DNA from 2 places in the Weizmannia sp. FSL K6-3076 genome. Region 1 is predicted to be linked to the other one. Evidence: predicted binding sites of a transcription regulator. Region 1 holds the regulator's gene; the other holds the start of a gene.
The links. Region 1 encodes Rex, which represses fermentation and respiration genes when NADH is low (regulators of the CRP and FNR family bind a similar motif). Its sites were predicted from a motif close to TTGTGAAATATTTCACAA; they were not measured.

Region 1 (15,092 bases):
AATTCCGTTGAGAAGCCTTTTGATTCTTCAATGGTAATAACGCCATCGTTGCCCACGCGTTCCATTGCTTCAGCGATCAATTCGCCGACTTCTTCGTCAGCAGAGGAAATTGCAGCAACTTGGGCGATGGAAGCTTTGCCTTCGATTGGTTTCGAAATGGCTTTTAATTCTTCGACAGCAGCCGCAACTGCTTTTTCAATCCCTTTGCGGATGCCAACCGGGTTTGCACCTGCTGTTACGTTTTTCAGGCCTTCACGGATCATTGCCTGTGCCAGAACAGTTGCAGTGGTTGTACCGTCACCAGCTACATCGTTCGTTTTGCTGGCCACTTCGGAGACAAGTTTGGCACCCATGTTTTCAAACGCGTCTTCGAGTTCAATTTCTTTTGCGATCGTGACACCGTCATTTGTGATCAGCGGAGAACCGAATTTCTTTTCCAGAACGACGTTACGTCCTTTCGGGCCCAATGTCACTTTTACAGCATCTGCCAGTTTATCCACACCACGAAGCATACCGCGGCGGGCTTCTTCGCCGAATTTAATTTCTTTTGCCATTTATAAAACCTCCTCATGTCATATCGTTATTTCTATGTTTCAACAAGCCAGGCTTATTCCACAACCGCCAGAATATCGCTTTCACGAAGGATTAAGTATTCTTTTCCGTCATATTTCACTTCAGTGCCGGCATATTTCGAGAAGATGATGCGGTCGCCTACTGCTACATCGATGGCAACACGTTCACCGTTATCAAGGGTACGCCCGGAACCGACAGCCACAACTTTGCCTTCCTGTGGCTTTTCTTTTGCCGTGTCAGGCAGGACAATACCGCTTGCTGTTTTTTCTTCCGATTCAACTAATTCAATGACAACGCGATCACCCAGTGGTTTTAACACGTGAAACAACCTCCTTAATTCGTATTATGTAAAATTTTGTCCATTATTAGCACTCGCATAAGTTGAGTGCTAACACATTTATTATAATAAATAATTCCTTGCTTTTTTGCAAGTCTCTCATCCAACTTTTTTTATTTTTTTCGGGCCCTGCATCCTTTAAAGAGCCCCGTCAAAGGATGCCGGTTGCGCGCCTCCATTTCAGCCGCTTGCCCTTTTATAAGTATGCTTGATCACCATCCGGATATGCAACTGAAAAGGCTGGCTCTGCGCACGGCATTTGAACCCCGCCCGGTTCAATAGTACAATGAACATATTGGACGAATTTGCGATCCTTTAAACTTTGAACTGGCAAGAAAGGAAAAGAACGCGTGAAAAAAGAGTATGTGTATATTCTCGTGACGTACATCCTTATGCTGCTGTCCGGCGCCGTCGGGTATCCGTTGCTCTACTATGCCGGGGTGAACGTTTTCCACGAACCGGCAGACAGCATGCGGACATTGACGCCCCCGCTTTGGACCGTCATCAGCTTTATCATCGGGCTGATCATCGTCCTGTACTTTTTAAGAAAAGCCGCAAAGAAAGAAACAGACCGGACTGAACCGCTTCCGGCCGCGCCATCCGCCATATGGGCAATAGGCGGCGTCTTTCTTTGTTTCTTTGCCCAGACTGCAGCCGCGATCATTGAATCATTATTCGGTGCCCCGGCTGCCTCCAACAATACGCAGCAAATCATGGCGCTGATTGAAAGATTTCCGCTCGTCATCCTCATCAGCTCGATCGCAGGGCCGATTCTCGAGGAAATCGTTTTTCGGAAAATCATTTTCGGCACGCTGCGCAGGCGCTTTTCATTCCTTTTATCCGGTATTGTCAGCTCGGTTATTTTCGGACTCGCGCATACCGAACCGAGCCACTTGTTTTTATATTCCCTTTTAGGGCTGACGCTCGCTTATTTATACGAGAAAACAAACCGGATCACCGTTTCCATGTTTGCGCATGTTTCCATGAACACGATTGTGGTCGTGAGGCTGCTTTTGCACCCGTCCGTTCTGCAGACATCCGTACATGAAATTTACAGCTCAATTGGAGGACTTCTATGATGAGACCACTTTTTTCAGGGATTGTAAACTGCCTGCTCGGGGCTTTGTTCACTTATTTTGCCATTCAGCAGGTACAAGTGGGCGGCTGGGGCTTTTTTTCTTATTTACTGCTGTTGATTGCAACATTGGATCTGGGTTCCGGCATCAGGCTGATCTTTCTCCATTTCAAGCTGAAAAACTCAGTGAAAAAATAAAAGCCGTTTTCCGGCTCCGTCCGGAAAACGGCTTTCTTATTCAGAAGCAATCGTCTGTTCATCCATTGGCATTTCTTTTGCCGCTTTTTTGGCATTGCGGTACGCCATTTTCGAAATCAGTGTGCTTGCTTCATACAGCAAAACGAGTGGAACAAAGGTAATCAGCTGCGAAAACACGTCCGGCGGGGTGATGATGCCGGCAGCTGCAATCAAAGCAAGATACGCATATTTTCTTACCTTTTTCAACAGTCTCGGCGTAATGATGCCAAGCCGGGTCAGAAACAGGACCACGACCGGCATTTGGAACACAAAGCCAAACGGAAGCGTGATCTCTAGCAGAAACTGAATATACTCCCGGATCCCGATCACCGCACGAATGCCCATTTCATTTGACAAGCCCATCATAAACTTCACCATCAGCGGACAAAGCACGAAATAGGAAAAAGAAACGCCGGCTATAAAAAGCAAGATGGAAACAGGAATGTAACTTAATGTCAGTTTCTTTTCTTTCTCATACAGCCCCGGGCTTATAAACGCCCAAAGCTGGTACAAAATCACCGGCAGGGTCAATAGGCATGCGATCACAACCGAAACTTCCATAAAAACCTTAATAGGATCGGTTACCCTGAAGGCATTCATCGTGAACATGCCGGCATTTTTGGCATGCTGCAAATAACGTATAACAGGTTTTGCGGTAAAAAAGCCAACAACCAGGGCAAACAGAAAGAAAATGAGAACGGTAATTAACCGCTTTCTCAATTCCTGGATGTGTCCGGTAACCGGCATTTTTTTCGTATTCATCGCCGTTCCCCTTTAAGTGCCGGCGTTGAATCCGCCCTTTTCCCTTTGCACGCCACAGCCAAATCCGGCCATTGCCATTTGCGCCTGCATTCCGTTTTCAATCGGGCCACCCCCTGTACCCACTATGATAACGGAAAAAAAGCTTTTTGGCTATGGCTTCGCAACCGGCTCTTTTGTTTCTTTCAAATTTTCTTCATCATTTGAATAATGTTTTAAAAAATAGATCAGTGCCTGTAGTTCCACGGCCAGGTCAATATGATGGACGCGGATATCCGGCGGCACGTTCAGCCGGGCAGGTGTAAAGTTTAAAACGCCTTTTACATTTGTACTGGCAAGCTCGTCTGTCACTGCCTGGGCACTGGAAGCGGGGACCGTCAAAATCACAACCGTCACATCTTCCGCGCAAAGCCGTTCTCTTAATTCGTCCATGCTGTAAACAGGCACATTGCCAACATGGCTCCCCACCTTCCCGGGGTCATTGTCAAATGCCATCACAATCCGTGCGCTGTTATTCTTCGAAAAATTGTAATTCAAAAGGGCTGTACCGAGGTTCCCAACGCCAACCAGCGCTACATCTGTGATCTCATCCTGGTTCAGCGTCTTGCCGAAAAAAGACAATAAATATTTTACATTATAACCATAACCTTTTTTTCCAAGTGCCCCGAAGTAGGAAAAATCCCTGCGTATCGTAGCGGAGTCGACTTTCACCGCTTCACTCAGTTCCGCCGAGGATACCCTTTGCTTGCCAAGTGTATATAAATTTCTCAGGTACCGGTAATATAATGGAAGCCGTTTTGCAGTGGCTTGCGGTATTTTTACTGATTCATCCTTCATGTGAAATCCCCCAAGTTGAAAGCTTAAGTTTTTTGTGCTGTTGGTTCCAATCGTGCGTCCATTCCAGAATGGCAGCGCTGCCATTCTTCATTATAATATTACTCCTATCTGAGCAAAGAAAAAATATGTTTTAAAAAAATGCCTGCATGCGTCTTTTTCTCTCTCCAACTATGTTAAATATATCACAAGTAAGCATTTTTTTCATGGGTTTTTACGAATTGTATGTGTCAAGTTTTTCTCGACAAGGTTTAAATATCGGGTATTCCAAGACACTCTTTTTGTACACTTTCGGCTACCGTGCTTTACTTGCTCGGTGTAATTTTCGGAAAAGATGTAATATTTCCGTATAAAGATGGATAACGGGGATGTTGAGGCGCGCGAAATTCACTCGCTTTCCGCGGGCGGCCGGCGAGCCTCCTCGCTCGTACCTCGCTGCGGGGTCTCTCCTGGCTCGCTTTTCCCGCAGGAGTCTCGTAAATTTCGCGCGCCTCAACGATCAGTCCCCACTGAGCCAGGCTTAAAACGAAAGCTCTAATATTTTGCTTAAATGTCCCATTGCCGATGAACTGCTTGAATGCAGGGCAACTGATCCGTGCTTTACGCCCACTGACGGGCGTACAGGCTGCTTGAGTAGTTGAGACATCCTGATGGATTGTTTCAAGTTCCGTTGCTTTCTCTCGCTTCTTGAACGGTGTTTCAGATAGGCTTCTCTCAATGTCCCATTGAGTATGCCTTGTTTGATTTTCACCATGGCTTCTGCGCCAAGTTCACTCCAATGCATGCCCCTTTTTTTCATCCTGAAGGAGATATGCCTTTGATTCGATTCCATCGCTCCTAGGCCTCTCGCACCTTCCGGCACGTTTTTCACCCTGTCTCTCCAGTCAAAAATGCGGTCCCAGTTTTTCAAGATATACGAACGGAATTCCTTGATTTTCTTGAGAGCCTTTTTATCCGTCAAGGTGCTTTCGTGCGTATCCAAATATAACGTGAATTGGTCCAGGTCATGCGTTCTAATCGCTTTTCTAATTTGCTCCTTGATCTCGCTCTTTCCGCCCCCAAATGTCCTTATGATGGCTTGTGCAACGTGGTAGGTATCCAGCTGGTTGAGCACCGGAAATTCCGACTGTGAGAAAGCTGTTTGAAACCGTTCAGCTGTGTATCCCGCACCTCCATCACTGTTTGTAATGACATGCGTTTTTTCGAGGGAGTAGGTGTTGGCAGCTGTGGCTTGGACTTCATCCCAAAATGTCTGGATGGCTTCCGTTGTCATGATGACTGTGGGCTGACGCAGGGAGACCCTTTTACCATTGGTTTCCCATCCCTCATAGAGAATGGCGTGGTGGACTTCCATACTCTGTTTCTTTTTTAGTCCCCGAACGAATACACCATCTGCTTCAGAAAACAGGTAGTCTACCTTCTTCCCCTCAGGCAGGGAAACAGCTATTTCTAGCTCTTCTACAAGTGCCTTATCGGCTTCCGCCTGAGTTTTCCCTACGTGTTTTACCATGTTCCCTACAGTTGTGTGACTAAGACTCACTGCTGTCCACTCTTTTAAAATATCAGCTACTTCCCGATAGGTGTTCTCACTTGCCAACTCTGCCACCTTTAATTCCACTAACGGGCTGTATCGTTGGTGTGGTACCAGCCCTAACCATTCATCCAGAGGATAATGGGAATTTCCTCTCTTGTCATGCATTAATGAGCGTTTAAAGGTCACACTTCCAAATAGAAACTGAATGTTTCTGTTATCACTCCGGCAGTACACCCAGCCCTCCTCTAACTTCTCCTGTTTAATTGTTTTATCTAACTCTTCAAATATTTCCCCAACCCATTGTGTAAAAGCCTTCTGCATCAGAAGTTTAAGCTGTTCTTCAAATTCGATAAGACTCTTTGTATCCTTTAATAATCCAGCAATTATTGATATAATATCCATGGGAAGACCTCTCTCTCTAGATGTTCATCTTGAAGTGTACAATTAGATGATAGAGCGTCTTCCCATTTTTTTCCACTCATTTGCCCCTTCGAGTAAAATTTTACACATACTACGAATTTATGTGAAAAGTTTTTTGACAAATTCCGATCACGCCGGTTGAGTTGCAGTTCGCCTTCCTGTACACTTACAATGGTATAGAGGTGAACATAAAGATGATGTTGCTGCAAGTTCAACAAGTCACAAAATATTATGGCGCTGAACTTATTTTATCGGATATAAAATTAGAAATTCAAACAAAAGACCGGATTGCCTTGGTCGGGAGAAACGGGGCCGGCAAATCGACCCTCCTGAAAATCATCGCCGGCCAGCTTTCTTATGATGAAGGTTCCATCATTATGCCGAATGGTGTCGAAATCGGTTATCTCGCCCAAAATACCGGACTCGAATCGGATCTGTCCATTTGGGACGAAATGATGTCGGTTTTTAAAAATTTGCTGGATATGGAAAAACAGCTTCGCGAATACGAACAAAAAATGGCCGACCCTAAGATTTATAACCGCCCGGCGGAGTATGAAAAAGTGCTGCATGCTTATGATACTTTGCAGACACGTTTTAAAGATGAAGGCGGATATCAGATCGAAGCGGATATCCGGTCCGTTCTGCATGGCTTCCGTTTTGACCAGTACGACTACAACACCCCGATCCGGACATTAAGCGGCGGGCAAAAAACACGCCTTGCATTGGCGAAATTGCTGCTCACAAAGCCGGACATCCTCATTTTGGATGAGCCGACAAACCATCTCGATATCGAAACGCTCACCTGGCTGGAGCAATATTTACAAGGCTATGAAGGCGCCATTCTGATCGTGTCCCATGACCGTTATTTTCTGGATAAAGTCGTCAACCAGGTCTACGAAATTTCAAGGCATTCCATTAAAAAATACCACGGCAACTACAGCCGGTATCTGGAACAAAAGGCCGCCCAGTACGAGCGAGAGGTCAAACAATATGAAAAGCAGCAGGAAGAAGTTGCGAAATTGCAGGCATTCATCCAAAAAAACATTGCCCGTGCCACCACGACAAAGCGGGCGCAAAGTAGGAGGAAACAACTGGAAAAAATGGAATTGATGGACAAGCCGCTTGGCGATGAAAAATCTGCCCGGTTTTCGTTTGAAATTGCCAAACAAAGCGGGAACGAAGTCCTTCATGTCCGGGATGCTGCCATCGGCTACGACGGGGAGCCGGTTGCCAAAAACATCCATCTTTCAGTCAAAAAACAAGACAGTGTTGCCCTTGTCGGCCCGAACGGCATCGGCAAGTCAACGCTTTTGAAATCGATTATCCGGAGAATCCCGCTGATATCCGGCACGATCGAATATGGCTCCAACGTTATGACCGGCTATTACGATCAAGAACTGGCCGACTTATCTTCCAATAAAACGGTCCTCCGGGAATTATGGGATACATACCCGCTGAAAACAGAAAAAGAAATCCGCACGGCACTCGGGAATTTTCTTTTTTCCGGCGATGACGTTTTAAAAACCGTCTCATCCTTAAGCGGCGGCGAAAAAGCCCGGCTTGCCCTCGCCAAATTGATGCTGGAAAAGGCGAACTTTCTAATTTTAGATGAACCGACAAACCACCTTGATTTGGACAGTAAAGAAGTACTGGAAAATGCGCTCATCGATTACCCGGGAACGATTTTGTTCATTTCCCACGACCGCTATTTCATTAACCGGATTGCCACAAAAGTGGTGGAGCTCTCGCCGGAGGGAACCCGTGAATTTCTCGGCGACTATGATTATTATGTGCAAAAAAAAGAAGAAATGCTGGAAATTGCACGCCTGGAAAACACGAAACAAGAAAAGGTTAAAGCGGAACAGCCGGCGAAAAACAACTACCGGCAGGATAAAGAAGCAAAAAAACGCGAGCGGCAAAAAAAGCGGAGGATTGAAGAAATTGAAACAAGAATTGAAACGTTGGAAACAGAAATTCATGACCGGGAAGAAAAAATGGCCGACCCGGAAATCTTTCAGGACCATATTAAAATCCGCGAGCTGACAGAAGAACTGGAGCAACGGAAATTGGAGCTGGACGCGCTGATGGAAGAATGGGCAGAACTGGCGGAGTAATGTTTGGACCTGTGTGGAAATTTTCTGCACAGGTTTTTATTTTGGCATCTCGCGCCATGCACAGATTTATGCACAGGCGGTATATTGATTTCTTGCTTTCCAAAACGTTTTTCCACAAAATCCACAATTATCAACAGATTTATCCACAATACCCACAACCTGTCCGGAAAAATTTTAAAAGTTTTACACAAGTCCAATCATTTATCAACAACTTTTCCACAGATTGTGCACAATTCCCCTGCATATCTCCAAAAAAACCGGTGTATGGACGATTCCCATACACCGGTTTTTCACAACCCTGTTTAAAAGTTTTCAATGTCCAGCCCGGGATAAGCATTTAAGTCAAGGGAGCTTCTTTTTCCCTTTTCAAAAAGCACCGTCCCGCATGCGGCAATCATCGCCGCATTGTCTGTGCATAACTGGATCGGCGGGATGCGCAACGCCACTTCAGGGAGATCCCGGAATGCTTCTGAAAGGGCAGCGCGCAATCCTTTGTTCGCGGCAACACCGCCGGCGACCAGCACTTCTTTGACGCCAAACGCTTTTACCGCCTCCACGGTTTTACCGACCAATACATCAATCACACTTTGCTGGAAGCTTGCGGCCATATCTTCAGGCCGGATGCTTTCCCCGCGCTGCGCGGCATTATGGAGGGTGTTAATGACGGCTGATTTGAGCCCGCTGAAACTGAAATCATAAGTCCCTTCCAGCCAGGATCGCGGCAAATCAACATTTGGCTTTCCTTCATGGGCAAGCCGGTCAATCTGCGGACCGCCCGGATAAGGAAGGTTCAACGTTCGTGCTACTTTGTCATAAGCTTCCCCTGCCGCATCATCTCTCGTTTCGCCGATTACTTCAAACTCGGCATGGCCCTTCATCAGCACAAGCTCCGTATGACCGCCTGAAACGACAAGCGCAAGCAGCGGAAACTTCATTTCATGCCCGATCCGGTTCGCATAAATATGGCCGGCAATATGATGGACACCGACAAGTGGAATCTGATGCGCGAAACTGAGCGCCTTTGCGGCATTGACGCCAACAAGCAACGCGCCCACAAGCCCGGGCCCTTCTGTCACGGCGATCGCATCCAGGTCTTTAAAAGCCGCGTCTGCCTGCTGCATCGCTTCCTCAATGACAATGGTAATTTGCTCGACATGGTGGCGGGATGCAAGCTCTGGCACCACCCCGCCGAACCGTTTGTGGCTTTCAATCTGGGAAGCGACCACATTGGAAACAATTTCCGTCCCGTTTTTAATGACAGCTGCAGCCGTTTCATCGCAGCTCGTTTCTATGCCTAATACCAACAAATCTTTTTCCATTTATAAATTCACCCACATCACAATTGCGTCTTCATAATTATCCGTGTAATAGCCTTTCCGGATGCCGCCTTCCCGAAATCCGAGCTTCCTGTATAAGGAGCGCGCAATCATATTGCTGACGCGTACCTCCAGGCTGAGCGTTTTGGCATGGTTCAATGCGGCGTAAGCCATCACATTTTTTAACAGCGTCTCTCCCAGTTTCCGGCCTCGGTACTCCGGGAGCACCGCAAGATTGGTCACATGCGCCTCATCGACAATGACCCACACGCCGCAATAACCGATAACCTTTTCATTCTCGACAAGCACAAGATACATGGCAAAATGATTATGAACCAGTTCGTTGTAAAATGCTTCACGTGTCCACGGCATTGTAAAAGAATGCATCTCCACATTGTAAATTCCGTCCAAATCTGCAAGCGTGGCTTTTCGCAGCGTTATTTTCCCCGTTTTTTCCATTTTTAGTGACTCTCCCGTTTATGCTTTTCAAGCCATTTGGCTTCTGCCTCTACTAACCGTATGTAATTTGGAACGAAAGTGTGTATCTCCGCGTCCGGTTCATCCATCCCAAGCCTGGCCAGTTCGCCCGGCCTCGGATTATGCAGGGTCCAATCTGCTACCGCCATTTTATCTCCCAGCTTCTTCGCAAGAACGGCTTCATGAAGGGCAACATGCTGGCCGATCAATAATACGGGCGCCTCAAGCGCACTTAACCGGGTTCCCCATTCAGCGGATGATACATTGCAATCTTCCACTACTGTTTGCAAAACCCCGTTTTCATAGCGGTACAAACCGGTATAAATCCGCCCTCTGCGCGCATCAAAAAGCGGGGAAATATACCCGTCAAAATAACGGCCGGACGCCGCCAACAACTTCAGGCTGGAAACCCCCACCAATGGAATTTGAAGGCTCCAGGCCATCGTTTTTGCGATCGTGACGCCAATCCGTATGCCGGTGTAAGATCCGGGCCCTTTTGCCACCACAATCTTATCCAGCTCAGCCGGTTTTATCCCGCATGTCTCCATGACCTCCTGCACAGCCGGCATCACGCGGACACTATGATTTTTTTTCAAGTTTGTCATATATTCGGCCAGCACAACATGATCATCAGCCAATGAAACGCCCAGCACTTCATTTGAAGTATCGATTGCCAAAACTTTCATCCAAAAATCTCCTCACATAATGATACATAACGGTCCCCAAACGGTTCCGCTTCAATAAGCCTGCGGTCTCCTTCAAGGCGGAGAATGCGGATTTCCAAATAGCTCTCAGGCAACAGATCTTTGATAAAATGTGCCCACTCCACAACCGTCACGCCATCACCTTCAAAATATTCATCAAAACCAAGGTCCTCCTGCGCATCCTCCAAACGGTATACGTCCATATGATACAGCGGCAGGTTCCCCCGGTACTCTTTTATAATGGTAAAAGTCGGGCTGTTCACGGTACGGCGAATGCCCAGCCCGTTCGCAATCCCTTTTGTAAAAGTCGTTTTTCCTGCCCCCAGGTCACCCTCCAGCAAAAGGACATCCCCCGGTTTCAGATGGGCAGCCATTTTTTCTGCAAAAGAAAAAGTCTCTTCAGGGCTGTTGGAAACGAAACGATAACTCCCCATTTGCCGCCTCTCCTCTACAACTTTATCGCAAATTGCCGCCAATCCAAAGTACGGCGCGCCTTATAAAAAAAGCCTTAGGAATGTTCCTAAGGATGCTTCAATCCAATTCTAGTTTAACCGATTTTGGACAAATACGCAAAAACAGGATGAAAAATATAAAGAACAAGCAGTCAAACCACTGCTTGTTCTGATCGATTGCGGGGGCAGGATTTGAACCTGCGACCTTCGGGTTATGAGCCCGACGAGCTACCAGACTGCTCCACCCCGCGATAATAATATATTCAGGCCCGGCAGCGTCCTACTCTCGCAGGGGGAAACCCCCAACTACCATCGGCGCTGGAAAGCTTAACTTCCGTGTTCGGGATGGGAACGGGTGTCACCTTTCCGCCATCGCCACCGGACCTTAATGACAAGAAAAATTATAACACAGTTGCTGTTATTTATCAAGAGGAATAATTGTATTCCTTCAAAGCCGGATGGGAGAAAAAACTGTAAACGGAGAACGCGTTTCTAACTTTGAGAATTGTCTAGCTCCAGCGCCTATCGGCTAGCGTATTTCTACGCTTTCTCCCTACGATAAGTCAACATCGGCTCGCCGTGTTTCCTTTATCTCAGTCGAAAGCTCCGAAATCCGTACGCCGATGAGCGAGCGCCCTTCACTTTTCTATTTGGTTAAGTCCTCGATCGATTAGTATCCGTCAGCTCCACGCGTCGCCGCGCTTCCACCCCGGACCTATCAACCTGATCATCTTTCAGGGATCTTACCAGTATAAACTGTGGGAAATCTCATCTTGAGGGGGGCTTCATGCTTAGATGCTTTCAGCACTTATCCCTTCCGCACATAGCTACCCAGCGATGCCTTTGGCAAGACAACTGGTACACCAGCGGTGCGTCCATCCCGGTCCTCTCGTACTAAGGACAGCTCCTCTCAAATTTCCTGCGCCCGCGACGGATAGGGACCGAACTGTCTCACGACGTTCTGAACCCAGCTCGCGTACCGCTTTAATGGGCGAACAGCCCAACCCTTGGGACCGACTACAGCCCCAGGATGCGATGAGCCGACATCGAGGTGCCAAACCTCCCCGTCGATGTGGACTCTTGGGGGAGATCAGCCTGTTATCCCCAGGGTAGCTTTTATCCGTTGAGCGATGGCCCTTCCATGCGGAACCACCGGATCACTAAGCCCGACTTTCGTCCCTGCCCGACTTGTAAGTCTCGCAGTCAAGCTCCCTTATGCCTTTACACTCTGCGAATGATTTCCAACCATTCTGAGGGAACCTTTGGGCGCCTCCGTTACCTTTTAGGAGGCGACCGCCCCAGTCAAACTGCCTGCCTGACACTGTCTCCCACCCCGGTAAGGGGTGCGGGTTAGAATTTCAATACAGCCAGGGTAGTATCCCACCGATGCCTCCGCCGAAGCTGGCGCTCCGGTTTCCAAGGCTCCTACCTATCCTGTACAAGCTGTACCAAAATTCAATATCAGGCTGCAGTAAAGCTCCATGGGGTCTTTCCGTCCTGTCGCGGGTAACCTGCATCTTCACAGGTACTATAATTTCACCGAGTCTCTCGTTGAGACAGTGCCCAGATCGTTACACCTTTCGTGCGGGTCAGAACTTACCTGACAAGGAATTTCGCTACCTTAGGACCGTTATAGTTACGGCCGCCGTTTACTGGGGCTTCAGTTCAGAGCTTCGCCTTACGGCTAACCCCTCTCCTTAACCTTCCAGCACCGGGCAGGTGTCAGCCCCTATACTTCGCCTTGCGGCTTCGCAGAGACCTGTGTTTTTGCTAAACAGTCGCCTGGGCCTATTCACTGCGGCTTCCCGGGGCATACACCCCAAAAAGCACCCCTTCTCCCGAAGTTACGGGGTCATTTTGCCGAGTTCCTTAACGAGAGTTCTCTCGCTCACCTTAGGATTCTCTCCTCGCCTACCTGTGTCGGTTTGCGGTACGGGCGCCTTTCACCTCACTAGAGGCTTTTCTTGGCAGTGTGGAATCAGGAACTTCGGTACTAAAATTTCCCTCGCCATCACAGCTCCGCCTTGGCGCGAAGGATTTGCCTCCGCACCGGCCTAACTGCTTGGACGCGATCAACCAGTGTCGCGCTTGCCCTATCCTCCTGCGTCCCCCCATCGTTCAAACGGTGAAGAGGCGGTACAGGAATATCAACCTGTTGTCCATCGCCTACGCCTTTCGGCCTCGGCTTAGGCCCCGACTAACCCTGAGCGGACGAGCCTTCCTCAGGAAACCTTAGGCATTCGGTGGAAGGGATTCTCACCCTTCTTTCGCTACTCATACCGGCATTCTCACTTCTAAGCGCTCCACCGGTCCTTCCGGTCCGGCTTCAACGCCCTTAGAACGCTCTCCTACCACGGACACCAAACGGTGTCCATCCGCAGCTTCGGTGATACGTTTAGCCCCGGTACATTTTCGGCGCAGCGTCACTCGACCAGTGAGCTATTACGCACTCTTTGAATGATGGCTGCTTCTAAGCCAACATCCTGGTTGTCTAAGCAACGCCACATCCTTTTCCACTTAACGTATACTTTGGGACCTTAGCTGGCGGTCCGGGCTGTTTCCCTTTCGACCATGGATCTTATCACTCACAGTCTGACTCCCAAGCATAAGTTTTTGGCATTCGGAGTTTGTCTGAATTCGGTAACCCGATGAGGGCCCCTCGTCCAAACAGTGCTCTACCTCCAAAACTCTTCGCTTGAGGCTAGCCCTAAAGCTATTTCGGAGAGAACCAGCTATCTCCAAGTTCGATTGGAATTTCTCCGCTACCCACACCTCATCCCCGCACTTTTCAACGTGCGTGGGTTCGGGCCTCCAGCAAGTGTTACCTTGCCTTCACCCTGGACATGGGTAGATCACCTGGTTTCGGGTCTGCGGCCTCATACTCTTTCGCCCTGTTCAGACTCGCTTTCGCTGCGGCTCCGCTTCTTCAGCTTAACCTTGCATGAGACCGTAACTCGCCGGTTCATTCTACAAAAGGCACGCCATCACCCGTTAACGGGCTCTGACTACTTGTAGGCACACGGTTTCAGGATCTCTTTCACTCCCCTCCCGGGGTGCTTTTCACCTTTCCCTCACGGTACTGGTTCACTATCGGTCACTAGGGAGTATTTAGCCTTGGGAGATGGTCCTCCCGGATTCCGGCGGGATTCCTCGTGTCCCGCCGTACTCAGGATCCACTCGGGAGAGAACGAAGTGTCAGTTACAGGGCTTTTACCTTCTCCGGCAGGCCTTTCCAGGCCGCTTCACTTAACCTGTTCTTTTGTAACTCCCATATGAGTGTCCTACAACCCCGGAAGGCAAGCCTTCCGGTTTGGGCTGTTTCCTGTTCGCTCGCCGCTACTTGGGAAATCGCAATTGCTTTCTCTTCCTCCGGGTACTGAGATGTTTCAGTTCCCCGGGTGTGCCCTTCCTGCCCTATGGATTCAGGCAGGAATCCTGTCCGATTAAAGACAGGGGGTTTCCCCATTCGGAAATCTCCGGATCAAAGCTTACGTACAGCTCCCCGGAGCATATCGGTGTTTGTACCGTCCTTCATCGGCTCCTAGTGCCAAGGCATCCGCCGTGCGCCCTTTCTAACTTAACCATAAAAAGGTTTAAATCCAAAAATAAGCGATTCTCGGTTTACTTGGTTTGTTTCTCCTATCCGGTTTTCAAAGAACACATGTTGAAGGATTGAACCTTCAAAACTGAACAAAACGGAAACGTCAAACTTAATTGTGGAAAACGAAGTTTTCCTTAATTTCCTTAGAAAGGAGGTGATCCAGCCGCACCTTCCGATACGGCTACCTTGTTACGACTTCACCCCAATCATCTGTCCCACCTTCGGCGGCTGGCTCCGTAAAGGTTACCTCACCGACTTCGGGTGTTACAAACTCTCGTGGTGTGACGGGCGGTGTGTACAAGGCCCGGGAACGTATTCACCGCGGCATGCTGATCCGCGATTACTAGCGATTCCGGCTTCATGCAGGCGGGTTGCAGCCTGCAATCCGAACTGGGAATGGTTTTCTGGGATTGGCTTAACCTCGCGGTCTCGCAGCCCTTTGTACCATCCATTGTAGCACGTGTGTAGCCCAGGTCATAAGGGGCATGATGATTTGACGTCATCCCCACCTTCCTCCGGTTTGTCACCGGCAGTCACCTTAGAGTGCCCAACTGAATGCTGGCAACTAAGGTCAAGGGTTGCGCTCGTTGCGGGACTTAACCCAACATCTCACGACACGAGCTGACGACAACCATGCACCACCTGTCACTCTGTCCCCC
Region 2 (15,092 bases), 1.6 Mb from region 1:
CGTTCATCGGAAATCGTATACACGGACACTTCTTTCCCGGAAAATATAAATATTTTCCGGCCAGGCTGTCTTTTTCTTTATAATAACAGGAGATATTTGGTACAATAATGTAAGACTTCCATTTTGCTTGCAGCCACCTGCGCGCAAAGGAAAGACTTTACAATCTAATCATGTTGAGGTGTCTACATTGGAAAAACAGCAAATCGGCGTCATCGGTTTGGCCGTCATGGGGAAAAACCTTGCGTGGAATATCGAAAGCAAAGGTTACACCGTTTCGGTCTTCAACCGTTCCCGTTCAAAAACCGAGCAAATGTTAAAAGAATCGGAAGGAAAAAATATTTTCGGTTATTTTACAATGGAAGAATTCGTCCATTCGCTTGAAAAACCGCGAAAAATCCTGCTGATGGTCAAAGCGGGCGAAGCAACAGACGCCACGATCGAGCAGTTAAAACCGTTTCTCGACAAAGGCGATATCTTGATTGACGGCGGCAACACATTCTTTAAAGATACACAGCGCCGTAACAAGGAATTAAGTGCACTCGGCATCCATTTTATCGGCACCGGTGTCTCAGGCGGTGAAGAAGGCGCGCTGAAAGGCCCTTCGATCATGCCTGGTGGGCAAAAAGAAGCATACGACCTTGTTGCACCGATTTTAAAAGACATTGCTGCTAAAGTAAATGGTGACCCGTGCACAACCTATATCGGTCCGGATGGTGCCGGCCATTATGTGAAAATGGTTCATAACGGCATCGAATACGGCGATATGGAGCTCATCTCAGAGTCCTACAATCTGCTCAAAAATATCCTCGGCCTCACTGCGGACGAGCTGCACGAAGTGTTTGCCGACTGGAACAAAGGCGAGCTCGACAGTTATTTAATCGAAATTACCGCTGATATTTTTACAAAAAAAGACCCAGAAACCGGCAAACCGCTTGTCGACGTCATTTTAGATACGGCCGGCCAAAAAGGGACAGGCAAATGGACAAGCCAGAGTGCGCTTGATCTAGGGGTTCCGCTGCCATTGATTACGGAGTCCGTATTCGCCCGCTTTATCTCGGCCATGAAAGAAGAACGGAAAGCGGCAAGCAAATTGCTAAAAGGGCCTGAAAAACCCGCTTTTTCAGGAGACAAAAAAGCGTTCATTGAAGCGGTCAGAAAAGCATTGTACATGAGCAAGATTTGTTCTTACGCCCAGGGCTTTGCGCAAATGCGGGCCGCTTCGGAAGAATATAACTGGGATTTGAATTACGGTGAAATTGCGATGATTTTCCGCGGGGGCTGCATCATCCGCGCGCAATTTTTGCAAAAAATCAAAGATGCGTACGACCGCGATCGCAATCTTAAAAACCTGCTCCTTGACCCGTATTTCAAGGAAATCGTGGAAAGCTACCAGGATGCGTTGCGCGAAGTCATCGCGACAGCTGTCCGCTTCGGCGTACCTGTGCCGGCTTTGTCCGCAGCGCTTGCCTATTACGATTCGTACCGTTCGGAAGTGCTGCCTGCCAATCTCTTACAGGCCCAGCGTGACTATTTCGGTGCCCATACGTACCAGCGCGTTGACAAAGAAGGCATCTTCCATACGGAATGGCTTGAGTTATAATTCAGAAAAATCCCGCCGCACCTGGCGGGATTTTTTTACTCTCCGTACATTTTGAACACGATTTCGCCTTTGATCACTTTTCCCCCGTCTTGATTGGCCACCACTGCTTCATACGTTTGCCGGGCGCCTTGCGCTTCTTTCAGCGTTGCCGACAGTGTCAAGCGATCGTCTAGAAAAACCATGCCCGCAAAGCGCACGCTAAATTTTTCGATGAATCCTTCGCCAACATACGGTGTAAACAGCTTTCCGAGATTTCCCATTGTCCACATCCCGTGGGCAATAATGCCGGGCAGCCCGGCTTTTTCTGCTGCTTCATCGATCGTATGAATCGGATTAAAGTCGCCGGAAGCACCAGCGTACTTGATTAAGTCCAACCTTGAAACCGGCGGGAGTTCCATGCTTTCCAGGCTGTCCCCGGGTTTTTTCGCGCGAAGGTTCATCCTTTCATCCCCTTCCGGACCGTTTCAGAAAGAATAATCGTTTGGGTTGCGGTCATGACGATTTCACCATTCTTATCTTCCGCCGTGCTTTTTATAAACAAGAAACCCATCTGTCCGAGCTTTCCTTTTCTTTCCTGGTATTTTTCAATTTCCCTATAGCAGTGCAATGCTTCTCCGACATAGAGCGGCCGTTGATATTCGAAATTTTGTTCCCCGTGTATGAGCCCAGCTTTCGGAAGGTCCAGGCCTTCTATTATCCCGTAGTCAAACGTGACCGGGAATGTCGGCGGTGCGATGTTGGCTTTAAACCCTTTTTCAGCCGCAAAGGCAGGATCTGTAAAAACAGGGTGCGGGTCACCGATGGCTTCGGCGAACTTTCTGACAGCGCCCCTTTCGATCGTATTTTGGACCGGATTTGACCGTTTTCCAATCAGTTCTTCAAACATCCGCCCGCCCCCTTATTATGCTTTCGGCCCGCCGGCAACATAGAGCACCTGGCCGTTTACGAACGACGATTCTTCCATCGCAAAGAAAAGGACCGCGTTTGCAATATCTTCCGGCTTTCCTGTCCGACCGACAGGAATCATCGATTGATTAAATGCGATAAAGTCGTCGAATTTAACGCCGAGCCGCTCAGCCGTCGCTTTTGTCATGTCGGTTTCAATAAAGCCGGGCGCAACCGCATTGGCGGTAATGCCAAACTTTCCGAGTTCAATGGCCAGCGTTTTTGTAAAGCCCTGAATGCCCGCTTTTGCCGCCGCGTAGTTTGCCTGGCCGCGGTTGCCGAGCGCGGAAGTGGAAGAGGTGTTGATGATTCTTCCGTATTTGTTTTCAACCATATTTTGCTGGACAGCCCTTGAAAAGAGGAACGCCCCTTTCAAATGGACATTCATGACGGTATCCCAGTCTTCATCCGTCATTTTAAACAGCAGATTATCGCGGATCACGCCTGCATTGTTGACAAGAATATCAATCTTTCCATACCGGGTGCACACAGCTGAAACCACCGCTTCCACCTGCGTGCGGTTTGCCACATCCGCCAGCTGCCCGAATACATCGTAACCGCTTTCTTTGAGAGCCTTTACAGTTTCTTCTAAAGCCTTTTCATTGATATCGACGAGACAGACTTTTGCCCCTTCTTTGGCAAAGGCGGCTGCAACGGCTTTGCCGATCCCTCTGCTTGCACCCGTTACAATCGCAACCCTGTTTTCAAACCTTTTTAAAACCGCTCCCCCCTCGAATGTTCGAATTTTTCTGTTTGTTTTAAATATATACAGTAAACAGTTTAAATTAAACGCTTCCTTTTGTAAATATTTGTGCATCCCTTTCAAGCACTCCACTGCCAAAAATTTTGTCAGCGCTTTATTTTTCGTATATTATAAAAAGTAGAAATATACATAAAGAGGTGGCAAGCTTGGAAAATTTTATTTTAAAACTGAAAGAATTGATCGGCCCGGATTTGGTCAGCGGAAATGAAACGGTTCTTGAGCAGCACAGCAGAGACGAATCCTATCATACACCCCATTTGCCGCAGGCTGTTGTATTTCCCGAGTCGGTGGAGCAAGTAAGGAAAGTGGTTGCTTTTGCCAATGAAAACCGCATTCCGGTGATTCCTTTTGGCCTCGGTTCCAGTCTCGAAGGCCATGTCATTCCTTATCAGGGCGGGATTACGCTTGATATGATGCGGATGAACAAAGTGGTAGAAGTACTTGACCGTGACTTTATTGTCCGGGTGCAGCCGGGTGTGACGCGCACGCAGTTAAACCGGGAGCTGAAAAAGTATGGTTTGTTTTTCCCGGTCGACCCGGGGGCGGATGCAACATTGGGAGGGATGGCCGCGACCAACGCCAGTGGCACCACTTCTGTTAAATACGGGGTCATGCGCGACCAGGTGTATGATTTAGAAGTGGTACTGGCGGACGGAACGGTCATTCATACCGGAAGCCTTGCCGCAAAATCATCGTCGGGCTACCATTTAAACGGGCTCATGGTCGGGTCTGAAGGGACACTGGGCGTCATTACCGAACTGGCTTTAAAAGTATACGGCATTCCGGAAGCAATGGTTGCGGCAAGGGCCGTTTTCGAAACGGTCAGGCAGGCGGTTGATGCTGTTGTCGCGATCCGCCAAGCCGGGATCCCGATGGAAAGGATGGAACTGGTTGACAAACGGTCGCTTCAGCAGGCAAACCGGTTTATGGGGACATCGTATCCGGAATGGCCCACTTTATTTTTGGAATTTACAGGGAACGAATCCGGGTTAAAACAAGATGTCAACTTTGCGAAAGACATCCTTGCCGAATTCCAATGCAAAAATGTTATGTTTGAAAAAGATGAAAAAGCGCGCCATAAGCTCTGGGATGCGCGGCATAAACTTGCCTACGCTTTTGTCCGCGGCACGCCGGGAAAGAAAATGATGGTAACCGATGCCTGTGTCCCCCTTCATTTCCTTCCCGAAGCCATTGAAGATACGCGCAAAACGCTTGACAGAATGGGCATGGACGGGGCCATTGTCGGCCATGTTGGCGACGGCAACTATCATGTCATTTTAATGATCGATATGGGAAATGAAAATGAAATTCGGCAGGCACAGGCGTTAAATGAACATATTGTGTCATTTGCGCTTTCAAAGGGCGGTACCTGCACAGGCGAACACGGCGTTGGGATTGGAAAGGCAAAATATCAGCGTGAAGAACACGGGCCCGCTTATGGGATGATGAAGAAAATCAAGGATCTGTTTGACCCGAATCATATTTTAAACCCCGGTAAAATCTTTATTTGAGGCTTTTGCCCGCATTTTTTTCACTTTTTGGGGCAAATGTCTATAACCATGCGCCCTGATCCACATACTCTAATGTTGAACACCGAAAAGGAGTGGGTTGAGATGGAACAAACATATGGAAATTATCCGCAATCTCAGGGGTTAGGGCATTTCGGCAGCTATGCCGGGGGAAGCCAGCCTTATTATGATGATGATATGGATATGATGCAGCATTACGGTCCGATGGGGCAAATGGGCCAGATGGGAGCATCAGACGGTTTGGCAGGGCAATATCCGATGGCAGGGCAAATGTACCCGGGACAGCATCCCGCAACTTCGATGTATCCGGGCATGTACGGCATGCCGGGGTACGGTCAGCATATGGGATTGCCGATGGGCCCGGGGTACACAGGCGCCGGTTACGGCCATGGACAAATGCCGGGTTATCCAGGATATGCGGGCGCTGGGATGGGCATGGCCCCGGGAATGATGCACGGTTATTACCCGGGCATGACAGGCAGGGATTGTCATTGCTGACCGGGGCATACCCGCGAGCCAAATCCATAAGGCGTACCAAATAAATCCGCAGTGATACATGTAAACAGCCGGCCTGCCATTGCTTTAGTGCAACGGAAGGCCGGCTGTTTTTAACATTTCTTTTAATTGGCCGAGCGCTTCGTCGGTATGTCCGGCCCGGATCGTTTTCACCCTTTCTGTCTCCTCTATTCCGAGCGAATGGTCATATCTTGGATCATAATAATATTCGAGCAGCCATTTTACGGCCTCATGATATCGTTCAGTCTGTAAATCTTTCTCGATTTCTTTTGCAACCGGCGTGTGAATCCGTTCTTTGATGCTTTGAAAGGCACGGATGCACGCTTCTTTGTTCTCCCACGGCCGGTAATCATCCAAAATATTGCGGACCCGTTCCTCCACCGGCAATTCAATCATAATTTTCGTGCCGCGCGCTTTGTTTTCCATCAAAAATTCCGGCACCACTACTTTTCCGATTCTTTTGCTTTCCGCTTCCATCAGAATATACGGCGCATTTTTCAATTGTAAAATGCGCTCTGCCAACAAAGCATCGAACGTTTTCTGGTTATGGGAGCTTAGGCCGATATCCCCGAAAATGCTGCCGCGATGATTGGCCATGCCTTCCAGGTCAAGGACCGGATAGCCTTCCGAAGCAAGCGCCCGGAGCATATACGTTTTACCGGTGCCTGTATAGCCGCCCAGCACATACGTAACCGGATGAAAGTCCATATTTTCAAGCAGACCTGTCACCCATTTCCGGTAGGCGCGGTAGCCTCCCTGGAGCCGGTAGGCATGGATGTCCATCAGATCCAAAACGGTTGCCGCCGTTTTGCTCCGCATACCGCCGCGCCAGCAAAATACCGCTTTTTCCCCTTCTATTTCACGGAAAGCCTCGATAAAACCGGGCAACTTTTTCGAAAAAATTTCAAGTCCGCGTTCTTTCGCAGCGCGGTTGCCGGATTGGGCATAAATCGTCCCCACTTCCGCCCGTTCTTCATCATTAAATAAAGGAATATTCACGCTCCCCGGAATCGTTGCGTTCCGGTATTCGGAAGGGGAACGGACATCCACCCATGTGAGCTGCTTTTTCTCCATCCGTTTTCTTGCTTCTTCAATGGTAATGTCTTGAAACAAATATTTCCCGCCTTTCTATGGTTCCTGATGGGACTATTGCACTTTGATACGGCCGGGATGACTCGCGACGACTTCACCGATCAGGCTGGCTTCCACCCCTGATTTTACAAGTTCTTCGAGCAGCTGTTCCGCTTCATCGCCGGCAACGGACAGCAATAGGCCGCCTGATGTGACCGCATCACTTAAAATCCATTTATCTATTTGGTCCATGCCTTCTGGGAAGTCGACGACATTTTCAATATGGGCAAAATTATTCTTTGTGCCGCCCGGAACAGCACCTGCTTCCGCCAGTTCACGCACGCGCGGCAGCACCGGCACTTTGTCTTGGTAAATACGGAGCCCATTTTTGCTCCCCTGCGCCATTTCGGATGCATGGCCCAAAAGCCCGAACCCGGTCACATCGGTCGAAGCATGGATGGTGTAATCCCGGGAAATTTCAGCTGCTTTTTTATTTAAGGTGGCCATGACATTGGTCACGCGTGTGATCTCTTCTTCCGTTAATAAATCCCGTTTAATGGAAGTGGTCAAAATCCCGACCCCGATCGGTTTCGTCAATATCAGCTTGTCCCCCGGTTTGGCCCCTGCATTCGTGCGGATATTTGCCGGGTGGATCGTGCCAGTCACCGCCATCCCGAATTTAGGTTCCTGGTCATCAATCGAATGCCCACCGGCTAAAGTGACCCCGGCTTCTTTGCACTTATCACCGGCGCCTTTTAAAATATCGGCAAGAATGGCTTTGTCGAGGGTATGGATCGGAAAAGCAACAATATTCAGCGCAGTTAGCGGCGTACCGCCCATGGCATAAATATCACTAATTGCGTTTGCCGCCGCCACCTGGCCGAATGCATAAGGGTCATTGACAATCGGTGTAAAAAAGTCGACTGTCTGCACGATTGCCAAATCATCCGTCAGCTTGTAAACGCCGGCATCATCGTTCGTATCGAGCCCGACAAGCAAATTCGGATCCGCTGCCTTCGGTGGCAGCGTCCGCATCACCTGCTGCAAATCCGCCGGACCGATTTTGCATCCGCATCCGCCTTTTGTTGTCAGTGAAGTCAATTTTATTTTTTCTGATTGTGCCATATTGCATCAACCTGACCTTTCTTAAAGCATGTCTGATCCTTGTACCATTATAGACCACTTCGCAGCAAAATGCATTTTCTTCCGCTCCGTCCGCCTAATGAGGACGCTGAAAACGGGTCCCGGTGGTGAAATCAGGCAAGCCGGGATAAACCCGCAACCCATTATGGTATAATAAAGGAAACAAATTTTTGAGGTGATCGCGTTGAAACTGGCATTTATATCCGATATTCACGGCAATGCGCATGCGCTCGAAGCCGTGCTGGAAGATATTGAACAAAAGCGGGCCGATAAAATTTTTGTCCTCGGCGATCTTTGCTTTCGCGGCCCGGAACCGCAACGGGCATATGAGATGGTGATGGCTTTAAATACGGAAGTGATTAAAGGGAATGCCGATGAATGGGTGTACAGGGGCGTCGGCATGAATGAAGTGCCGGAAAAGGCTTATGAAATGATGAACCGGGAGCGGGACTGGACGGTTTCCCGGATGGAACAAAATGCAGTGGAGTCGCTGCACCAGCTTCCCGAAGAGGTAAAATACGAATACGGTGGCATTAAAATTCACGGATTTCACGCCACCCCGTACAGTTTGTTTGAAAATGTGCCGCCGGATAGTGAAAACAGCAAGTTGAAAGAGAAGTTAATGCAGGAAGACGCGGATATTTATTTATATGCGCACATCCACCTGCCGTTTATCCGCACGTTTGATGGCAAAACGTTTGTCAATCTCGGCAGTGTCGGTCTGCCGTTTGACGGGATCGCCAAAGCCTCTTATGCGATGGTGGAAATTGGCGATCACGATTACCAGGTTTCCAATGTCCGTGTTTCCTACGATGTGCAAAAGACGATCGGGTTATTTGAAGCTTCCGATTATCCGAATAAAGACAAGCTGATCGACATTTTAACCCGGGCAAAAAATGATTAACCCCGCCCCCCGGTTTTAACCGGGGGTTTTTTGCGGCAGAAGTTTTTGTGAAATTTTTCTCGAGTAAGCATGAAAAAGTGCAGCAGCCCCATGCCAAAAAAGAGACAGCCATTGGCATCACCCGCCATTTATTTTTTCACCTTATTATGTTATCATTAACAATTGGTATAAATTTTACTGTCATAGAAATGGAGATGTTGTTGCTTTGGCTGTTGTGAATCATACGGCAAAACCTGAACAGCAATCCGAGAAAAAGGCGGCATGGCTTGCCGTTTTGTTTCTCGTCATTGCCGCGTTCGGCCTTTTTTATGTAAAATGGTGGCCGTACTATGAGAAGTCTTTGCTTGCCGCCCATACGCATTCCATCGGGACATCGATTCTCGGGGATCCGGGCAAATCGGCATCATTTTCATGGGATGGCACCTTCCAATATGTGATCGCGTATTTTCAGGCTGTTTGGAAAGCGGCCGTGCTCGGCATTTTGCTCGGTTCGCTCGTGCAAGTGCTCCTGCCTTCTGCATGGCTGCTTAAAGTGCTCGGCAAAACGTCATTTGGAAGTACGGTCATTGCCGGAGCGAGCGCCATTCCCGGCATGATGTGCACATGCTGCGCTGCACCGATTGCAGTCGGGCTGCGCAAAAAACAAGTGTCCACACCTGCGGCACTCGCCTTTTGGATTGGCAACCCGATGCTGAACCCGGCAACGCTGATTTTCATGGCTTTTGTATTATCATGGAAGTTTACCCTTCTCCGCATCGTGGCAGGAATCATCATGACGTTCGGGGTCAGCTGGCTGGCGGGCAAGATCGTAAAAAACGAACAACCGGTGGATATCCGCCAGTTCGAGCCGGATGCCGGAGAAAACAACGGGTCCTTTTTCTTAAGATGGGGAAAGGCCGCCGGAAATATGATCCTTTATCTTGTTCCGGCTTATTTGCTTTCGGTTGTTGTGTTGAGCGTGGCCCGTTTCTGGTTGTTTCCGGCATTCGGCCAGCATGCCGGAAACAGCATTACGGCGGTGATCCTGCTTGCTCTTGCCGGCATGCTGTTCGTTATTCCGACAGCGGCTGAAATTCCGATTGTCCAGACGATGATGGCTTTCGGGCTCGGGACAGGCCCGGCCAGCGCACTGCTTGTGACGCTTCCGGCAATCAGCCTTCCTTCCTTGATCATGGTTGGCCGGTCGTTTTCAAAACAAACCCTTCTGTTTGTTGCCGCCTCCTGTGTTGTGATCGGGATTGTGGCAGGATTATGCGGAATGTTTTTTTAACCAAACGATTGCCCGGAACATATGAACAAAACGGCGCGGCTCAAATAGCTGCGCCGTTTTGTATTCATTCCCTGGTTTGCCCGCTCCCGTAAATCCAATATTTTGTGGACGTTAAAGCATCCAGCCCCATTGGACCACGGGCATGCAGTTTCTGGGTGCTGATGCCGATTTCCGCCCCGTATCCGAACTCAAAACCGTCTGTAAAGCGGGTGGACGCATTATGGTACACACAGGCGGCATCCACCATGAACATGAAATGTTCCGCCCGGGCCCCGTCTTCTGTTACAATCGCCTCTGAATGTTTTGTGCCGTAACGGTTGATGTGCCGGATCGCTTCATCTGTATCTTCCACCGTTTTGACGCTGATTTTAAGCGCGAGATATTCGCAATACCAGTCCTCTTCCGCCGCCTCTTTTGCAGCCGGAAAAATTTTTCGCACCGGCTCGTCTCCGTAAATTTCCACCCCTTTTTCGGCCAGTGCGCTAAGCAGCTTTTCACCGTGCTGGGCGAGCCAATGCGCATGGATTAAAAGCGTTTCGATAGCATTGCAGACGGATGGGCGCTGTGTTTTTGCATTGACTGCGATCCGCACGGCCATTTCCGGCTGTGCTGTTTCGTCAATATATAAATGGCAATTGCCCGCCCCGGTTTCAATCACCGGTACAGAAGCTTCGCGGACAACAGTATCAATCAGCTTTTTCCCGCCTCTCGGGATTAAGACATCAAGATAATCACGAAGGTGGAACATTTCTGTTGCCGCCTCCCTGCCTGTATCTTCGATGAGCTGGACGGCATCTTCAGGAAAGCCTGTCTCCGCCAATGCGCGGTGAATGGAAGTGACGAGCGCCTGATTTGAGCAGATGGAAGACGAGCTTCCCCTTAAAATGACCGCATTGCCCGTTTTGATCGCAAGCGTGGCAGCATCGGCCGTAACATTCGGGCGCGCTTCGTAAATCATGCCGATGACACCGACCGGCACTTTCTTTTTGAGGATGAGCAATCCGTTTTCTTTCTTGATTTCCTCGACCGTTTCCCCGACCGGATCTCTTAATTTCACAAGCAGCCGGACCGCTTCTGACATATCATGGATCCGCTTCTCGTTCAGCATCATCCTGTCGAGTATATTTTCCGGAAGGCCTGCCCGACTCCCCCGGCTGAGGTCTTTTTTGTTTTCGGAAATGATCGTTTCCCGGTCCTCAAGCAAAACACGGGCAATCGCCAAAAGCGCTTTGTTTTTTTCTTCCGTTGTTTTTTTGGCGAGCACCATGCTAATATTCTTCGCTTTTTTTCCCTTTTCTGCGGCTTCAGACATTTAACCCAGCCCCTTTCTGTTTAAAGGCACCCAATGATCGCGGTGAATGACTTCTTCTGCTGCCCGCCCGCTAGGCCTCATAAGCACGCGCAACAGCTCTTCTGCATCATAAAGCACTTCCCCTTTTCCAAGCAGCCCTTTTGCGCCGTAGACGTCCACGACATCGCCTTTTTGGAATGTGCCGGAAATTTTTTGAATGCCTGCCGGAAGCAGGCTGCTCCCTTTTTGCAGCAAAGCCTGTTCCGCGCCGCGGTCAATGTATATTTTTCCGGCACTTTCCGAAAACAGCGCGATCCATTGTTTCCGGCTCTTTACAGCTGGGCGGGTGGCTCCGATATACGTGCCGTCCCCTTTTCCTTCGAGTATCCTGACGAGTTTATCGCACCCTTTTCCTTTTCCAATAAACACCCGGACGCCGAGGGAGACAGCTGTATTTGCGGCTTTTAACTTTGACAACATGCCGCCTGTTCCCGCTTTCGACCCGGCGCCTCCAGCCATTTTCATCATCTCGGGCGTAATATGATCGATAAAATCAATGCGCTGCGCACAACGGTCGTATTTTGGATTCGTGCTGTACAGCCCATTTACATCCGTTAAAATGATGAGGCATCCGGCGTGGACAAGCCCGCTGACAAGCGCTGACAGCATATCATTATCGCCGAAAGTCAGTTCTGAGACCGACACGGAATCATTCTCATTGATAACTGGGATGACGCCGCGGCGCAAAAGCTCTGTTATCGTTGAATAAGCGTTATGGTACCGGTCTTTTGTGGAAAAATCTTTCCGGGTCAACAAAATTTGCGCCGGTATTAAGCCGTAAGCACCGAGCGCTTCCCTGTAACGCTGGATGAGCACACTCTGGCCGATAGCAGCAGCAGCCTGCTTCCCTTTTAACGTGACGGGCCGCGCCGGGTAACCGAGCAGCCGGAACCCGCACGCGACGGCGCCGGATGAAACGACGACCACCTCATGCCCGGCTTTGTGCAATGCGACAAGGGCGCCGATATGATCGGCAAACTTCTGTTCATCGATTTCACCGGCGTCATTTGTTAAAGAACTGCTTCCGATTTTTACGACGACTCTGTTTTTCTCCATGGCTTTTCTCTCCTTCTAAAAAAGGTGAAACAAAAAGGCCTTTCCGTCCCTGTAAAAAGGACGAAAAGGCCTTGCTTTTCGCGGTACCACCTTTTTTGGGCGACATTTGCGCCCCGCTCTTTTTTGATAACGCAAAACTTTGCGCCCGGTTTTCCGGGACTCGGAAGGCAGGTTCGGCAGGCCGCCTGCTGCTGCACCTTTCAGCCTGTGGGTGCCGCTCTCTTATGCAAGGGTGATCCGCCTACTATTCCTTCGTTCACGTTCAGTATTTTTAATTATCTTACAACAGCAGTCGCAGAAATGCAAGCAAAATATTTTGCTATGCATAACCCAGGCAGCCGGGACAGAAAATAAGCTTACATGCGGATTTCCCCCGAAAATGGAAAGCAAATTACTTTCTATACGGTGAAAATTTGATATACTAGTCATGTATGAGGTTTCATCACCTTTCTTTGTGAATCTTGGTACGTAATTATGGGAGGAAATTCACAATTAGGAGGGGGGAATCAGGGAACCCGTATATTTTTTTGCATCTACATATGTGTGGGAATTCCATCAGAAAAGGAGAAATAGAAGATGGCAGAAACTTCAGCTCAAAAAGGCAATCCTGAAGAAAAACCGGAAGTAACCCCGGAAACGGCAGTCGTACAGAAAGATTTGCTGGATCAATTATTGGATCCGGAAATCCAGCAATCTTTGACGGTGTTGGTTGAAAGCCTGCCGAAAATGGCCGAACTGGTCACCATGTTAAACAAAGCCTATGATTTTGCGCAATCCATTATGACAGATAAAGTGCTGGTCAATGATTTTAAAGGCGGATTTCTAGGCTTTCTGGATCCCGTTGCCGAAAAAGCAAAGGGGCTTGCCCAAACTGCGATTGAAGCAAAAGACCGTGCCGAGACGTCCACAGACACAATCGGATTGTTCGGCCTGTTGAGGTTGCTGAAAGATCCGCAAGCCCAGAAGCTGTTCCGTTTCCTGCAGTCTTATCTTGCAGTCGCGGAAGAACGCAGCAAACAGCAGTAAGGTGAATGAGAACTAATGAAAACGGGGGATCCATATGAGTAAAAAAATTGTCATTTTAGGGGCCGGTTATGGCGGCCTGTTATCTGCGTTATCAGCGCGTGAATATTTGTCAAAAGACGATGCAGCGATCACGGTCGTAAACCGTGTGCCGGACCATCAAATTATTACGGAATTGCACCGTCTGGCGGCGGGCGGCGTTTCTGAAAAACGGGTGTCGCTTCCGCTCAGAAAACTGTTTAAAGGTAAAGATGTCGACGTTCAGGTGGATGAAGTCACAAAAATCTCGCCTGATTCGAAAGAAGTATCGCTCGGAAGCGGCTTTAAGCTGAATTACGATGTGCTCGTTGTCGCACTCGGCAGCGAAACAGCTTTCTTCGGCATTCCGGGCCTTGAAGAAAACAGCTTTCTGTTAAAATCAGTGGACGATGCGAAACGCATTCATGCCCATATCGAGTCCTGCCTTGCGCAGTATGTCAAAACGAAAAACAAAGCGGATGCCACATTTGTTGTCGGCGGTGGCGGCCTGACCGGGATTGAACTGGTTGGCGAGCTGGCGGACAAGGTGCCGGCATGGTCGAAAAAATTTGCGATCGACCCTTCTGAAATCTCGCTTATTTGTGTCGAAGCGGCGCCTTCCATTTTGCCGAACTTCGCGCCAAATCTAATTGAGCGGGCAACGAAGAGCCTGGAAGCGCGTGGTGTGCAATTTTTGACAGGCATCCCTGTTACGAAATTCCAGGATAATGTCGTGGAATTAAAAGACGGCCAGAAAATCGAAACAAAAACGCTTGTCTGGACGGGCGGCGTGCAAGGAAACCGTGTCGTTGCAAATTCCGGGATTGAAGTAAACCGCGGGCGTGCAACGGTAAACGCCTTTTTGCAATCCACTTCCCACCCGGATGTGTTTGTTGCAGGCGACAGCGCGGTTGTCTTCCCGTCAGAAGGCGCACGCCCTTATCCGCCAACAGCACAAATGTCATGGCAAATGGGCGAATTGATCGGCTATAATCTTTATGCTTATTTAAAAGGCGGAAAAATGCAGACGTTCCAGCCGGTCAACTCCGGTACGCTTGCAAGCCTCGGCAGAAAAGATGCCATTGCATTTATCGGGGAAAACCAAACGCAATTAAAAGGCTTCCCTGCTTCCGCTATGAAAGAAGCAAGCAATATTCGTTACCTGGCCCATATTAACGGGTTATTCTCACTTGTATATTAAGGAAAAAGGCGCATCCAAACGCGGATGCGCCTTTTTTAAGCCCCTTTTTCCCCGGCAAAACCTAAGTTGCAGGCCGCGCTTTTTTTCGTGCAAATTGGCCGCAACCGGCTCTATACCTGCACGAAAAAAAGCCCGGCATCACCGGGCAGCTTTACAAACCACTTTCGCTTCTTTTTTTCTTTTTGTCCATATATTCCAAATACGCCTCATCGTGGGTAAGCCATGCTTGGAACTGGCGCTTTACAAATTTTTCCGCTTCTTCAAAGGCAGAAAAAGAAGGAGACTGCTTTAAGCCTCTTGCTTCGATCGCCCAGCCTTTTTGAGGGTCTTTATAAATAAAGATTGGTTCCCCGCTGCGGTTTTGGTATAAACATCCCGCTTCCTGCCCTTTGATATTGGACTGGTTATGGGCAAAATCGCGTTTCAGCGGTTCTGTTTTAAACGTTTCGACGACAAACTGCCGGAACGCCTCTTCCGTCAGCACGGCCCCCGATGCTTTTTTGTGCCCGCCCCCGTCGTATTTTTTGGCAATTTCCGATACGTCAATATGGTCATGAATCGTCCTGAAACTGATCCGTTTCTTTCCGACCATGCAAATGGCGATATAATCGAGATGCGGGTATTCTTTTGCAACGGCATTCCCCAATTCGGAATGATGCGACTCGGCATGAATAACGCCTGCATAATAACCGTCAATCACAG

Region 2: NSS95_RS07690 (DUF1641 domain-containing protein) is a predicted target of Rex. The motif match lies at 12,623-12,640, and genes of this name have one in related genera.

The regions. Positions count from the first base shown of each region.
Region 1 is NZ_JBBOWU010000001.1:3,236,847-3,251,938, forward strand. It holds gene groL (chaperonin GroEL) at 1-554, opposite strand, end outside; gene groES (co-chaperone GroES) at 608-892, opposite strand; gene NSS95_RS15310 (CPBP family intramembrane glutamic endopeptidase) at 1,261-1,989, shown strand; gene NSS95_RS15315 (YdiK family protein) at 1,986-2,183, shown strand; gene tatC (twin-arginine translocase subunit TatC) at 2,220-2,984, opposite strand; gene NSS95_RS15325 (redox-sensing transcriptional repressor Rex) at 3,135-3,818, opposite strand; gene NSS95_RS15330 (ISLre2-like element ISBco6 family transposase) at 4,336-5,751, opposite strand; gene NSS95_RS15335 (ABC-F family ATP-binding cassette domain-containing protein) at 5,964-7,883, shown strand; gene tsaD (tRNA (adenosine(37)-N6)-threonylcarbamoyltransferase complex transferase subunit TsaD) at 8,186-9,202, opposite strand; gene rimI (ribosomal protein S18-alanine N-acetyltransferase) at 9,203-9,658, opposite strand; gene tsaB (tRNA (adenosine(37)-N6)-threonylcarbamoyltransferase complex dimerization subunit type 1 TsaB) at 9,661-10,362, opposite strand; gene tsaE (tRNA (adenosine(37)-N6)-threonylcarbamoyltransferase complex ATPase subunit type 1 TsaE) at 10,359-10,814, opposite strand; tRNA gene NSS95_RS15360 (tRNA-Met) at 11,010-11,083, opposite strand; rRNA gene rrf (5S ribosomal RNA) at 11,100-11,215, opposite strand; rRNA gene NSS95_RS15370 (23S ribosomal RNA) at 11,483-14,415, opposite strand; rRNA gene NSS95_RS15375 (16S ribosomal RNA) at 14,581-15,092, opposite strand, start outside.
Region 2 is NZ_JBBOWU010000001.1:1,646,674-1,661,765, forward strand. It holds gene gndA (NADP-dependent phosphogluconate dehydrogenase) at 188-1,600, shown strand; gene NSS95_RS07635 (MaoC/PaaZ C-terminal domain-containing protein) at 1,636-2,040, opposite strand; gene NSS95_RS07640 (MaoC family dehydratase N-terminal domain-containing protein) at 2,037-2,486, opposite strand; gene NSS95_RS07645 (SDR family NAD(P)-dependent oxidoreductase) at 2,502-3,362, opposite strand; gene NSS95_RS07650 (FAD-binding oxidoreductase) at 3,455-4,819, shown strand; gene NSS95_RS07655 (hypothetical protein) at 4,922-5,335, shown strand; gene mnmH (tRNA 2-selenouridine(34) synthase MnmH) at 5,420-6,466, opposite strand; gene selD (selenide, water dikinase SelD) at 6,500-7,549, opposite strand; gene NSS95_RS07670 (metallophosphoesterase family protein) at 7,752-8,471, shown strand; gene NSS95_RS07675 (permease) at 8,677-9,741, shown strand; gene NSS95_RS07680 (glutamate-5-semialdehyde dehydrogenase) at 9,806-11,053, opposite strand; gene proB (glutamate 5-kinase) at 11,054-12,148, opposite strand; gene NSS95_RS07690 (DUF1641 domain-containing protein) at 12,725-13,174, shown strand; gene NSS95_RS07695 (NAD(P)/FAD-dependent oxidoreductase) at 13,209-14,390, shown strand; gene NSS95_RS07700 (DHH family phosphoesterase) at 14,542-15,092, opposite strand, start outside.